DNA from 2 places in the Halomonas kalidii genome. Region 2 is predicted to be linked to the other one. Evidence: predicted binding sites of a transcription regulator. Region 2 holds the regulator's gene; the other holds the start of a gene.

Region 1 (7,012 bases), on a different contig from region 2:
CTCGCCGGCCTCGCGGCAGAGCACCAGGTGCCCCGCCTCGAGCCCCAGGGTCAGCACCACCCCCAGGTCCTCGACCCTCAGGGTGATGCGGCGCCCCTCGAGGACATCGAATTCGCCCTCGGCCAGTGGCTCGGCGAAGGTGCGGTTGAGCAGCGGTTCGACCAGACGACGCTTGACGGCAATGGGCACTCGCGGATCGAGGGCACGGATCAGCCGGCTCGGGGCGAGCGGGCGTGGCAGTGACATACCAACTCTCCTGATGACGATGCGGCCGGGGCCGCCGAACCGCTCATCCTAGGCCTCATGAAAGACGTTCGCCCTGACATGCGTCAAGCCCCGGCCGGTGCGACCACCCGCTGGCGGCTGAGTACCATATATAGACCATTCGACCACAGCAAGCACAAGATGTCGTTGCATTTGACCGTCAACGCTGCGACGGTCTACCGCCGCCCAGTTGCCCCGGGAGGCTGCCAGGGAAGCGGGGGGCGTCTGGTCAGACCGTGCGCGAGTAGCGCCCCTCGCTGCGGCTCAGGTAGGCATCGAAGGCCATGGCGGCGTTGCGCATCATCAGCCGCCCGGCCGGCAACACCTCGATCTCGCCCTCGCGGATCGCCAGCAGGCCGTCGGCTTCCATCTCGGCGAGTTCGACGAGGGCGTCGGCGAAGTAGTCGCGGAAGGCGATGCCGTGGGCACGTTCGATCGCGGCGAAGTCGATGCGGCCGTGGCACATCAGGGCATTGATCACGTCGCGGCGCAGGCGATCGTCGTCGTTGAGCCGGTAGCCGCGCATCACCGGCAGCCGGCCGGCCTCCAGCCGGTGCTGGTACTGGGCGGTCTCCTTGACATTCTGGCTGTAGCTGTCACCGACCTTGCCGATGGAGGTGATCCCCAGGCCGATCATGTCGCAGTCGGCATGGGTCGAGTAGCCCTGGAAGTTGCGCTGCAGGGTACCGTTCTCGCGGGCCAGGGAGAGCTCGTCCTCGGGCAGCGCGAAGTGGTCCATGCCGATATAGACATAGCCGGCCGCGGAGAGCCGGCGGATGGTCAGCTCCAGCAGCTCGAGCTTGCGCTCCGGGGGCGGCATGTCCTCGGGGCGGATCAGCCGCTGGGCCTTGAACAGCTCGGGCAGGTGGGCGTAGCTGTAGGCGGCGATGCGGTCGGGCCGCAGGGCGATGATCTTGTCCAGGGTGACGTCGAAGCTCGCCACCGTCTGCAGCGGCAGGCCGTAGATCAGGTCGACGCTGACCGACTGGAAGCCGGCCTCGCGGGCCGCCTGCACCAGCGCCACCACCTGCGCCTCGCTCTGGATGCGGTTGACGGCCTGCTGGACGTCGGCATCGAAGTCCTGCACGCCGAAGCTCAGGCGGTTGAAGCCCAGCGACCGCAGCTCATGGATCTGCTCGGGGGTGACGGTGCGCGGGTCCACCTCCAGCGAGAACTCGCGCGCCTTCGGCGGGGCGAAGTGGAAGGCCGCATCCAGCGCCTCCATCAGCTCGCCCAGCTGGGCGTTGCTCAGGTAGGTGGGGGTGCCGCCGCCCAGGTGCAGCTGGGTCATGCGCCGCGCGGCATCGAACAGCGCGGCCTGGCCCCGGATCTCCCGCTTCAGCCACTCGAGGTACTCGGCGGCCCGCTCGGTGTTGTGGGTGATGATCTTGTTGCAGGCGCAGTAGTAGCAGAGGCTCTTGCAGAACGGGATGTGCACGTACACCGACAGCGGCTTGGGCGACTCGGCCCGATTGCTGCGCTCCGCCGCCGCGCGGTAGTCGTCCTCGGCGAAGGCCGCATGGAACTGGGGCGCCGTGGGGTAGGAGGTGTAGCGCGGCCCCGGGCGGTCGTACTTCTCCACCAGGGGGCGGTTGAATTGCAGATCCTGTGGCATGTCGTGAAGCGGCCTCTTGAAGCCTGTATTCGAGCAGGAACGGGGGGCAGCGCTCGCGGGCCCCGCCGAATGAAGGAAGTATGCCATCCGCCGTCTGCAGCGTCGGTACCCTTCAAGAGGTAGTTGACCCAGGTCAAAGGAGGGAGCGCCCGAGGCGAGCAGCGTTGCAGCGCCAACTAACATTCATGTAAATTGCATCTTATAATGCCTTCCGGAGGACACCATGCGGCCGACCACGATGATCTCGCGACTCACCTGGGGCACCCTGGCCTGTGGCTGCATCGGCCTGGGGGCCGCCGGCCTGGTGGTACCGCTGCTGCCGACCACCCCGTTTCTGCTGGTGGCCGCCTGGGCCGCCCCCAAGGGATCGCCGCGCCTGGCACGCTGGCTGTGGGAGCACCCCCACCTGGGCCCGACCCTGCACGCCTGGCGAGAGCAGCGCGCCGTGCCCCGCCGCGCCAAGTGGCTGGCCTGGGGGCTGCTGGCGGCAAGCTGGCTGGTGGTGTGGCGGGGCGGGGCACCGCTCCCCATACTGGCACTGACGGCGGCGCTCTTCTGCGGGGTAGGCACCTTCCTGCTGCTGCGACCCGATGCCACACGCGCACCCGCCATGGAGGAAAGGGAGCTGGTAAACTGAACAGACGTTGACCCATCGTTATCGTCCGATTACCCAGTCACGAGGCGCCGAATCCCGCCATGCACCTGACCCGCTTTACCGACTACTCGCTGCGCGTGCTGATCTTCCTGGCCGTCAAGGGCGAGGAACGCTCCACGATCCAGGAGATCGCCGAGCGATTCGAGGTCTCTCACAACCACCTGATGAAGGTGGTGCAGGAGCTCGCCCACAAGGGTTACATCACGGCCATCCGCGGCAAGAACGGCGGCCTGCTGCTCAGGAAGGCGCCGGAAGAGATCTCCCTCGGCGCCCTGATACGCGACACCGAGCACGATCTGCTGCTGGTCGAGTGCTTCGGCGACCAGAACGAGTGCCTGATCACCCCGGCGTGTCGCCTCAAGCCGATACTGGCCGAGGCCCTGAAGGCCTTCCTCGACGTGCTCGACCAGTACACCCTGGCCGATATGCTGGGGCCACAGCGTCCCCAACTCGCCCAGTTGCTGCGCATCGAGCCCGCGAGCTGAACATGTCCGGGGCGCCGAAGTGGCTTATGCTGACACACGTCAGCATCCCATCCTCGGCCCACTGGCACCATGGGCCCCTTCGGCCCGGGACTCCGGGTTTCTTGACGCCAACAAAGATGCATCATGGAGATTGGTTATGAAACGACTGGCCGCCACCACCCTCACCGGTATCGCCGCCCTGGCATTCACCGCCATCGCCCAGGCGGAGCCCGACGGCGAGGCGATCTACAACCAGGCCTGCATGGCCTGCCACATGACCGGCGCCGCCGGCGCGCCCATCAAGGACGACGAGGAGGCCTGGGCGCCTCGCCTGGAGCAGGGCATGGAGACCCTCTACGACCACGCCATCAACGGCTTCCAGGCCATGCCGCCCAAGGGGGGACAGATGAACCTGAGTGACGAGGAGGTCAAGGCCGCGGTCGACTTCATGCTCGAACCGATGCTCTGAGACCGAGCCACCCAGCAGGCAGGGGGGACACCCGCCGATGTGAGGGGGCGCCATGCGCGGCAAGAGGGGGCGCCATGCGCGGCAAGGCGCCTCGTCGCTCTTCTCTCTTGAGGCTCCCTCCTCTCACACCATCCCACCGCGTCTTCGACGCTCCTACCCCATCGGGGTTACTCCCGCGGGCTTGATCCAAGTCAGCTGCGACATGACCCATGTCAAGTCGGGCCCGGGAGCCAGCTGGCATGATGAAGCCAATTCAAAAAGATTCATTTCATATGCCTGTTGAAGGGATGCTGCCCTACCGCAGTTCCCAGCTACGAAAACAAGGACTACCCCATGTCCACCCGGCGCACCGTCACCTCCCTGGCTCTCACCTGGTTGCTCGGCTTGCTGTTGCTCGCCGCCATGCCGACCGCGCAGGCCATCGAGCTCGACCAGGTGAGCCCGGGCTTCCCCGAGGCGACCCGCCTGACACCCGCCGAGGGCGGGCTCCCGACCTCGGCCGTTCATGCCGGTGATGAGCTGCTCGGCTATGTCTTCGAAACGGTGGATATCGCGCCGATCCCGGCCTATTCCGGCAAACCCGTGAATCTGCTGGTGGGCATCGACCTAGAGGGCAGGGTCCGCCTGGCCAGCATCCTCGACCACCAGGAACCGATCATGCTGGTCGGCATCCCCGAACACCGGCTGACAGACTTCGCGGCTGCCCACGTGCCCCACCATGTCAACGACCGCCTCAAGGTCGGCGACAACCTCGACGCCATCTCCGGGGCCACCGTCACGGTCATCGTGGTCAGCGAGACCATCATGCGTACCGCTCGCCGGGTGGCCGCCGAGCAGGGGCTGATCGCCGACCCCTCGGCCACGCCGCCGGCACGGGTCCTGCCCGAAGTCTTCGAGCCCGCCGACTGGGCGACCCTGATCGGTGACGGCACGATCCGCCGCCTGCACCTGACCCATGGCGAGGTCGACGAGGCCTTCGTCGGCACGCCCGCCGAGGACTACCTGCGCACGCCCGAGCCGGCCGACAAGACCTTCATCGAGCTGTTCTACACCTACCTGAACCCGCCGACGGCCGGCCGCAACCTGCTCGGCGACACCGCCTACGAGCAGCTCATGGCCGGGCTCGACGAGGACGAGCACGCCATCGCCGTGATGGCCCGCGGCGACTACTCCTTCAAGGGCTCGGGCTATGTGCGCGGCGGCATCTTCGACCGCCTCGAGCTCTCCCAGGGCACCACCACCGTCAGCTTCCACGACAGCGACCACAGCCGCCTGGGCAACCTGCCGCTGGCCGGCATGCCCGCACTGCCCGAGCGCGACATCTTCATCGTTCGCGAGGACGCCGCCTTCGATCCCGGCCGGCCCTGGCAGCTGGAACTGCTGGTGCGCCGCGCCTCGGGCCCGCTGGACACCGAGTTCAGCCGCTTCTCGGCGGACTACAGCGTGCCCGAGGCCTATATCGAGCGCCCGGAGCCGCCGGTGGAGGAGCCGCTATGGGTGCAGGTGTGGCGCGACAAGGCCTTCCAGATCGGCGTGCTGGCCGCCGGCCTGCTGGTGCTGACGGTGATCATGCTGTTCCAGGACGTGCTGGCGCGTCATCCAAGGCTCCTGCGCCCGCTGCGGCTCGGCTTTCTGGTCTATACGCTGGTCTTCATCGGCTGGTACTCCCTGGCCCAGCTCTCGGTGGTCAATATCCTGACCTTCACCAACTCGCTGATCAGCGGCTTCAGCTGGGAGTCGTTCCTGATCGACCCGCTGCTGTTCATCCTCTGGTCCTTCGTCGCGATCAGCCTGCTGCTGTGGGGCCGCGGAGTGTTCTGCGGCTGGCTGTGCCCCTTCGGCGCCCTGCAGGACCTGGTCAACCAGGCCGCCCGCAAGCTCGGCGTGAAGCAGATCGAAGTGCCCTTCGGCCTCCACGAGCGGCTCTGGGCGATCAAGTACATCATCCTGCTGGCACTGTTCGCCGTCTCGCTGCACTCGCTGGGCGCCGCCGAACGCTATGCCGAGGTGGAGCCGTTCAAGACCGCCATCACCCTGCGCTTCCAGCGCGACTGGGGCTTCTTGCTCTACGCCCTGGCGCTGGTCGCCGTCTCGGCCTTCAACCACAAGTTCTACTGCCGCTATGTCTGCCCGCTGGGGGCCGGCCTGGCGATCCCCGCCCGCCTGCGCCTGTTCGACTGGCTCAAGCGCCATCGCGGCAGCTGCGGCACGCCCTGCCAGATCTGCGCCAACGAGTGCGAAGTGAAGGCCATCCACCCCGACGGCCGCATCAACGCCAACGAGTGCCACTACTGTCTCGACTGCCAGGTGACCTATCACGACGACCGGCGGTGCCCGCCCATGATCAAGCGTCGCAAGCGCTTCGAGAAGGCGGCCCGGGTGTCATCGGCAGGCACGGCCGTTGAGACCTTCCCGGCCGCTGCTGCCCGTGGCAGCAAGGCCAGCCTGCAACGCATTCCCACTCACAACGAGGAATGAACCATGAGTGACAAGAAGGACACGATCCAGAACCTCGGCCGCCGCCACTTCCTGCGCAACAGCGCGGTGACCGGCGTTGCCGGCGCCGGCCTGGCCGGCGGCTTCGGCGCGGGCGCCCTGATCGGCAGCCGGCCGGCCCGGGCCGCCGCCACCGGCGACGCCGCGATAGCCCCCGGCGAGCTCGACGAGTACTACGGTTTCTGGAGTGGCGGCCACTCCGGCGAGGTGCGCGTGCTGGGCGTGCCCTCGATGCGCGAGCTGATGCGCATCCCGGTCTTCAATACCGACAGCGCCACCGGCTACGGCATCAGCAACGAGTCGAAGCGCGTGCTGGGCGACTCGGCACGCTTCCTCAACGGTGATTCCCACCACCCGCACATCTCGATGACCGACGGCCGCTACGATGGCAAGTACCTGTTCATCAACGACAAGGCCAATACCCGGGTGGCGCGCATCCGTCTCGACATCATGAAGACGGACAGGATCATCACCATCCCCAACGTCCAGGCCATCCACGGGCTGCGCCTGCAGAAGGTTCCCCACACCAAGTACGTGTTCTGCAACGCCGAACTGCCGATTCCCCAGATCAACGACGGCCGCGACCTGGAGAACCCCGAGAACTACTGGACCATGTTCAACGCCGTGGACGCCGAGAGCATGGAGGTGGCCTGGCAGGTGATCGTCGACGGCAACCTGGACAACACCGACGCCGACTACACCGGTCGCTTCGTCGCCGCGACCTGCTACAACTCGGAGAAGGGCATGACGCTCGCCGATACCATGCGCGCCGAGCGTGACTGGGTGGTGGTGTTCGATGTCGAGGCGATCGAGGCCGCCGTATCCGCCGGCGAGTACGAGACCCTGGGCGACTCCCCGGTGCCGGTACTCGACGGCCGCAAGGGCTCCAGGCTGACCCGCTACATCCCGGTACCCAAGAACCCCCACGGCCTGAACACCACGCCGGACGGCAAGTACTTCATTGCCAACGGCAAGCTGTCACCGACGGTCTCGATCATCGCCATCGACAAGCTGCCCGAGCTGTTCGACGACACCATCGAACCGCGCGA
Region 2 (7,012 bases):
ATCGAGATCGATCCACGGGAGGCCAATGTCTTCACCCTGCGCCATCTGCAGGCCCTTGGCTTCAACCGCCTGAGCCTCGGTGTCCAGGACCTGGACCTCAGGGTGCAGCGGGCCATCAACCGGGTTCAGCCCCGGGTGCTCACCGAATCGTTGATCGACGAAGCCGACCGTCTCGGCTTTCGCTCGCTCAACCTCGACCTGATCGTCGGCCTGCCGCTGCAGACCCGCGACAGCTTCGCCGAGACCCTGGCGCAGGTGATCGCCATGGCCCCGGCCCGACTCTCGGTCTTCAACTACGTCCACCGGCCCGAGCGCTTCACGTCCCAGCGCCGCATCCATGTCGAGGACCTGCCCGATTCCGAGGAGACGCTGGCGATGCTGCAAGCCACCCTCGAGATGCTGTCCTCGGCAGGCTATGTGCACATCGGCATGGACCACTTCGCCCGCCCCGACGACAGCCTGGCGATAGCCCAACGCCAGGGCACCCTCACGCGCACCTTCCAGGGCTACTCCAGCCATGCCCCGTGTGACCTGGTCGGACTCGGCGTCTCGGCGATCAGCCGGGTCGATGACGTCTATGCCCAGAATCCCGCGGCACTCGCCGCCTACGAGAGGGCGCTGGACGCCGGCCACCTGGCCACCGCCCGAGGGCGGCGCCTGACGTTCGACGACCGCCTCCGGCGACACGCCATCGAACGACTGGTGTGCGACATGGCGCTCGACCTCGAGGCACTGGGCCGCACCTTCGGGGTCGATGCCGAGACCTACCTGGCCGACACCTTGATCCGGCTCGAGGTGGCCGAACGCGACGGCCTGGTGACCCGGGTGGGCCCCCGGCTCCTCGTCACGCCGATCGGCCGGCTACTGATCCAGCACCTCGCCATGGCCTTCGACGCCCACGCGCCGCCGCCCCTGGCGACGAGCGACTCCCGTATCGCGTGAGGGACTACCTCCAATGGCGGGAGGCTACCTCCAAAGGGATGCTTTGCCGGCCTGGGGTAATCCTCCATAATGGCGACAGAGTCACCATCATGGAGGAGAGCATGCCTGATACCGCGACCGGCGGGCGGCGTTCCCTGCTGCACGAGACCCGCTGCCAGACCTGCAGCCTCAGCTCGCTCTGCCTGCCGCTGGCGCTCGAGCTCCAGGACATGGACCAGTTCGATGCCATCATCCGGCGCCGCGCCCCCCTGAAGAAGGGCGAGACACTGTTCCGCCAGGACAGCGCCTTCACCAGTGTCTACGCCGTGCGCTCGGGCAGCCTCAAGCAGGTCACCACCGAGGGCAGCGGCGAGGACCAGCTGACCAACTTCTACCTGCCCAGCGAACTGGTGGGCCTCGATGGCATCGACGAGGAGCGCTATCCCGGCACGGTGGTGGCGCTCGAGACCACCACCGTGTGCGAGATTCCCTTCGACCGCCTCGACGCCCTCTCCGAGGAGCTTCCGGAGCTGCGCGCCCAGCTCTACCGCAGCATGAGCAAGGAGATGCGCGACGATCGCCGCATGATGCGGCTGCTGTCGCGCAAGACCGCCGACCAGCGACTGGCGACCTTCTTCGCCGGCCTCTCGGATCGTTTCCGCCGCCGCGGCTATTCGCCCTACAGCTTCCGACTCTCCATGTCCCGGGCCGACATCGGCAACTACCTGGGGCTGGCGGTGGAGACGGTGAGCCGCATCCTCGGCCGCTTCCAGACGCAGGGCCTGGTGGCCGTCTCCGGCCGCGAGGTCAATATCCTCGACCTGGCGGCGCTGACCAAGGTCGCCGAGGAGGAAGGCGCCCGCTAGCGCCGAGCCATAAGCAGCCCCCCCCGCTGGAATACCACATCCAGCGGAGGTTTCTGTTGGACAGCAGGGGCAAAGAGTCGCGGCTTACCCGGCGACAGGCCTGCGCGGAGGCGCTGTGAACCCTTCCCTGGGCGCTACATTTGCCCTGCTGCGCTCTCGCATCCTGCTCCGCTTGCAGGACCGGTGTTGGCCATCCATGGCCAACCCGTTCGGCGGGAAGAACATCCACTGGATGTTCTTCGTATTTCCGCCTCACCCCTGGCAAATGACCTCCGCGTCGGCCTGTCCCCGGCGCCGCTCGCGTGGTGGGAACGGGTCCGCCATCCCTTCTTTCGGCACCTACAACTCGTTGAGGATATCGATGCGGTCGGCCTGCCGCCGGGCCTGTTTCTCCTCCAGGCCGGCGAAGTCGAACAGCTCGCGGTCGGCGAGCTGCGAGGGCGCCACGTTGGTCACCGCCTTGAACATGCTCTCGAGCCGGCCGGAGTGCCTGGCCTCCCATTCGGCGAGCATCTCCTTGACCACCTGGCGCTGCAGGTTGGGCTGCGAGCCGCAGAGATTGCAGGGGATGATCGGGAAGTCCATCAGCCGCGCGAACTCGGCGATGTCCGCCTCCCGGCAATAGGCCAGCGGACGGATGACGATGTTCCGGCCATCGTCGGAGAGCAGCTTGGGCGGCATCGCCTTGAGGCTGCCGCCGAAGAACAGGTTGAGGAACAGCGTCTCGAGGATGTCCTCGCGATGGTGGCCCAGGGCGATCTTGGTGGCACCGATCTCCTCGGCGAAGCCGTAGAGCGAGCCGCGACGCAGCCGCGAACAGAGCGCACAGGTGGTCTTGCCCTCGGGGGTCTTCTCCTTGACCACCGAATAGGTGTCGCGCTCGAGGATGTGGTACTCCACCCCGATGCCGTCCAGGTACTCGGGCAATACATGCTCGGGAAAACCGGGTTGCTTCTGGTCGAGGTTGACCGCCACCAGCGAGAAGTTGACCGGGGCATTGCGCTGCAGGCTGCGCAGGACCTCGAGCATGGTGTAGCTGTCCTTGCCGCCGGACAGGCAGACCATCACCCGATCGCCTTCGCGGATCATCTCGAAATCGATGATGGCATTGCCCACCTGGCGTCGCAGGCGCTTCTGCAGCTTGTTGAACTCGCGCTTGCCCTTCCCATCGAGGGGTGTGGCGTCGTCTTCCGTGACAGGAACGTCAGCGGGGCTAGGGTCGAAGATCACGGCATCTTGCATGGTCGGGGCACTGCCAGAGCGGCTGGAAATGACGGGTGCCTATCCTACCACCGCCGCCGCCAGCTGGCGACGGGACGGTATGGCGTCGACGGCCCGGGGGAAGCACATACCCTGGGTGACCCTGGAAACGAGCCGGCCTCACGAGCTCCGCTTCGCCAGCATGGCACCCCGCTCCAGGCGCAGGTACATGAGTGCCGTGGTCACCGCATCGCCCAGGGCGGTGTGGCGCCCCATCACCGGCACCCCCAGGGCGCCGGCCACCTGCTCGAAGCGCAGGCCGGGCTCGATCTCGGGGTGGCTGCGGCGTAGCTGCCGGACATAGGTATGCGCCACGTCGATGCCGGCATTGGGCAGGTCGAAACCGAAGCGTGGTCGCAGCTCCCGGTTGATGATCGACAGGTCGAAGTCCAGGCACCAGCCCACCAGCGGCCGGTTGCCGATGAATTCCAGGAAGCGGCTCAGCGCCGTCTCGATGCTCTCGCCACCTTCCAGGTCGATGCCACGCAGGCCATGGATGCATATCGAGTCTCCGCTCAACGAGGCGGGACGCTGCAGGCGCAGGTCCAGCGATTCGCTGGCCAGCACCCGGTCGCCGCGGATCTTCACCGCGGCCAGCGATACCAGCTCGGCACTGCGGGTATCGAGCCCGGTGGTCTCGCTGTCGATGGCCACCAGCTCGTCACCGGTGTAGGGCTGGAACAGCCAGGCGTAGTAGCCGTCGGCCTGGCGGCGCCGATCGGCGGCCCGGCGCAGTACCTTGAGCATGGGTTGACCTCCTGTAGGTAGTGTCGATCCCTGAAAGAACGCCCCGTATCACGAATATTCCAGGTGAAAGCGGTGCGACAGACGCTGCTTGAAATCCTTGACGATATGCAGCGCCTCGCGAAGCAGGTCGCGCTCCAGCGACGAGAGCTCCTGGACCACCACCCGGTCGGGCTTCTTGCCCTTGTCGCCCTCACCGCCCAGGCGTGCCAGTTGCTGCTCGAGGCGCAACTGGGTGAACAGCGACAGCGCCTCGCCCAGGTCCTCGGCGAAGCGAGCCTCCAGGCGGCCGTCCTCGGCCAGCGCCTCCAGGCGCTCCAGGGTCGAGGTGACGTGGATGCCTCGTTCCAGCGCCATGGCGCGCACCCCGTGGACGATGGGAAAGATGCCGCCCTTCTTGATGTCGATGCCGTGCTGGGGCTTCTTCAACGAGCCGAACAGGGTCAGCGGGGTGGAGAAACGCAACGCCGGGCGGGCAAAGTAGGAGAGCAGGATCTCGTCCCGGGAGCAGCGTTCGAACAACTCCTCGCGGACCTGTTCGAGCAACACCGGATTGCCCGCCACCGCGTGGGAGTCGAGCATGATGGCGAGCTTCATCAGGCTGTCGCCATCACGACTGGTCGCCCAACGGGCGATGCGGCCGCGCCACTGGGTCACGCTGCCGACCCACTCCGGGTTGGAGACCATGATATTGCCCGGGCAGGGCGGATAGCCGAGCTCGATCAGGGTCTCGGTGAACCGCTGCATCTGCTCGGCGCAGTCGGGCCAATCGAGGTCATCGGCCAGGATCAGGCCATTGTCCTGGTCGGTCTTGAGAATCTGCTCCCCGCGCCCCTCGCTGCCCATCACCATCAGGCAGCTGTCGCGGCGATGGGGCTCGTCGATCAAAAAGCCCCAGGCCTTGTTCATGATGCGACCGTTCAGGGCCGCCAGCAGGCCCATGGCGAAGCGCAGCTTGACCCCCTGGGCCATCAGCGCCCTCACCAGCTCCGGGGTGCGCCGGCTGGCCGCGGCCAACGCCTCGAGGCTGTCCGCCTGTTCCACCTGCAGGCTGACGACATAGCTGCGGCTGGAGAAGTAGCTGAGCACGTCGGTCAGCTCCACCACGCCGCAGGGCACGTCCTGCTCCATGACGACCACCCGCTCGACCTGGTGGCGGGTCATCACCACCAGCACCTCGAACAGGTACTGGTCAGGGGTCACCGTCACCAGCTCGAAGTGGGCGACCGCCTGCACCGGACTGTCCTGCGCGCGACCTTCCAGCACCAGGGCGTTGAGCAGATCGGTCTTGGTGACCATGCCCGCCCCCTGGTCGCCGTTGACCAGCAGGCTGTCGGCGTGACTGTCATGCAGGGTGGCCACCGCCTCGGCGATGGTCGAGGCCGGCCCCACGCAGAGCGGCTCGCGCATGCACTCGCTGACCCTGGCCAGCATGAAGCCGGCCATGGTCACGCCGCCCTCGGCGCGCTGCTCGGTCAACAGGCGAGCCTTGTGGGCCAGGGTCTGGCGAAAGAACTCGGCGAACGGCGGGTAGTCGTCGCACAGTTGCAGGAACAGCGCCTTCGGCAGCAGGTAACAGAGGCTCTCCTGCTCGGCACGGAAGCGATAGCGGCTCTTGCCGTTGAGGATGCTGATGGCGCCGAACAGGTCGCCTTGGGTGTAGTGGCCGATGCGCTCACGCGCGCTGGGGAGGGTCGTGTCCAGTTCCGCGACCTCGCCCTTGTGGATGATGAAGACGAACTCTCCGGGCTGACCGGTTTCGAGAATGATCTCGTCACGGTCGAAGTAGGCCAGGTCGACGCCACTGCGAACGCGCTCGCGTCCTTCATCATCCAGAAAGGTGAATGGCGGTTGAGAGAGATCGACATCGACCATGGGGCTGTCCTCGTTAGGCGGCTGTCTCACCCCGCAGGTTCATAAGCACATGACAGCCACGGTGGCTTCAAGATAGCAAAGTGGCGATTCAAGAAAGAACCTAGACAATCGTCCTATCCTTACCGACTTAGACCAACGTCATAACGGACACATGATTAGACTATCGTCCCATGCATGACCGGCTAGACCATCGTCCTATGCTCGCCTTGCGGGATTCGAAAACAACAGAGCGATTACAACGTAACTACTTGTTTTATAATTAAAAAAAACGACACCCTTCCATCGGTATTTTTTCATGATACCAAAGTCTGGGATTTATTTTTCCCACTCATTGCCCAGTATCAACCATGAGTCATGCAGGGTAATCGCACGTCGACAATCCTTGCCGTCCACAGGCAGGCAACGTCCTCGCACGGGACAACCTTCCGATGGATAGTCGTTGTATACGTGCGATTGACCTGATGGGTCTTGGGATCGATCGGTGCAACTTCTCACCCCCCAATAACAAGTGGAGAGCAACACCATGGCAGATGAGAAATCCAATGCCGCGACTTACTGGAAGGCGAATGTCCGCCTGATTACCGGTTGCCTGATTGTCTGGGCGCTGGTGTCCTACGGCTTCGCGATCCTGCTGCGCCCCCTGTTGTCGGGCATCCCCATCGGTGGTACGGACCTGGGGTTCTGGTTCGCCCAGCAGGGATCCATCCTGACCTTCATCGGCCTCATTTTCTTCTATGCCTGGAGAATGAACCGGCTGGATAAACAGTTTGGCCTCGGGGAGTAAGCCAGCATGAGTCAGTTTGCCATCAACCTGCTGTTCGTGGGCGCCTCCTTCGCCCTCTATATCGGTATCGCGGTCTGGGCCCGTGCCGGTTCGACCAAGGACTTCTACGTCGCCGGTGGCGGCGTGCACCCGATCACCAACGGCATGGCGACCGCCGCTGACTGGATGTCCGCGGCCTCCTTCATCTCCATGGCGGGCCTGCTCGCCTCGGGTGGTTACGCCAACTCCTCCTTCCTCATGGGTTGGACGGGCGGCTACGTCATCCTGGCGATGCTGCTGGCACCCTACCTGCGCAAGTTCGGCAAGTTCACCGTGCCCGACTTCATCGGTGACCGCTTCTACAGCAATACCGCCCGCCTGGTGGCCGTGGTCTGCCTGGTGGTGGCCTCCGTCACCTACGTCATCGGCCAGATGACCGGCGCCGGCGTGGCCTTCTCCCGCTTCCTGGAAGTCAGCAACACCTGGGGCATCTGGATCGCCGCCTTCATCGTCTTCCTCTACGCGGTATTCGGTGGCATGAAGGGCATCACCTACACCCAGGTGGCCCAGTACGTGGTGCTGA

Evidence for each region. Region 2 encodes FNR, which switches genes on or off when oxygen is low (the NO sensors DNR and NnrR bind a similar motif). Its sites were predicted from a motif close to TTGATNTANATCAA; they were not measured.
Region 1: a site for FNR is predicted at 2,003-2,016, ahead of hemN (oxygen-independent coproporphyrinogen III oxidase). Genes of this name have one in related genera too.

What each region holds. Positions count from the first base shown of each region.
Region 1 is NZ_JASCQN010000054.1:68,086-75,097, forward strand. It holds gene ubiT (ubiquinone anaerobic biosynthesis accessory factor UbiT) at 1-246, opposite strand, end outside; gene hemN (oxygen-independent coproporphyrinogen III oxidase) at 494-1,879, opposite strand; gene QLQ85_RS20850 (YbaN family protein) at 2,103-2,516, shown strand; gene QLQ85_RS20855 (Rrf2 family transcriptional regulator) at 2,576-3,019, shown strand; gene QLQ85_RS20860 (c-type cytochrome) at 3,156-3,467, shown strand; gene nosR (transcriptional regulator NosR) at 3,801-5,945, shown strand; gene nosZ (TAT-dependent nitrous-oxide reductase) at 5,949-7,012, shown strand, end outside.
Region 2 is NZ_JASCQN010000051.1:310,220-317,231, reverse strand. It holds gene hemN (oxygen-independent coproporphyrinogen III oxidase) at 1-942, shown strand, start outside; gene fnr (fumarate/nitrate reduction transcriptional regulator Fnr) at 1,044-1,787, shown strand; gene ttcA (tRNA 2-thiocytidine(32) synthetase TtcA) at 2,127-3,029, opposite strand; gene QLQ85_RS18020 (3'-5' exonuclease) at 3,168-3,794, opposite strand; gene QLQ85_RS18015 (DUF294 nucleotidyltransferase-like domain-containing protein) at 3,843-5,666, opposite strand; gene QLQ85_RS18010 (DUF4212 domain-containing protein) at 6,190-6,450, shown strand; gene QLQ85_RS18005 (sodium:solute symporter family protein) at 6,457-7,012, shown strand, end outside.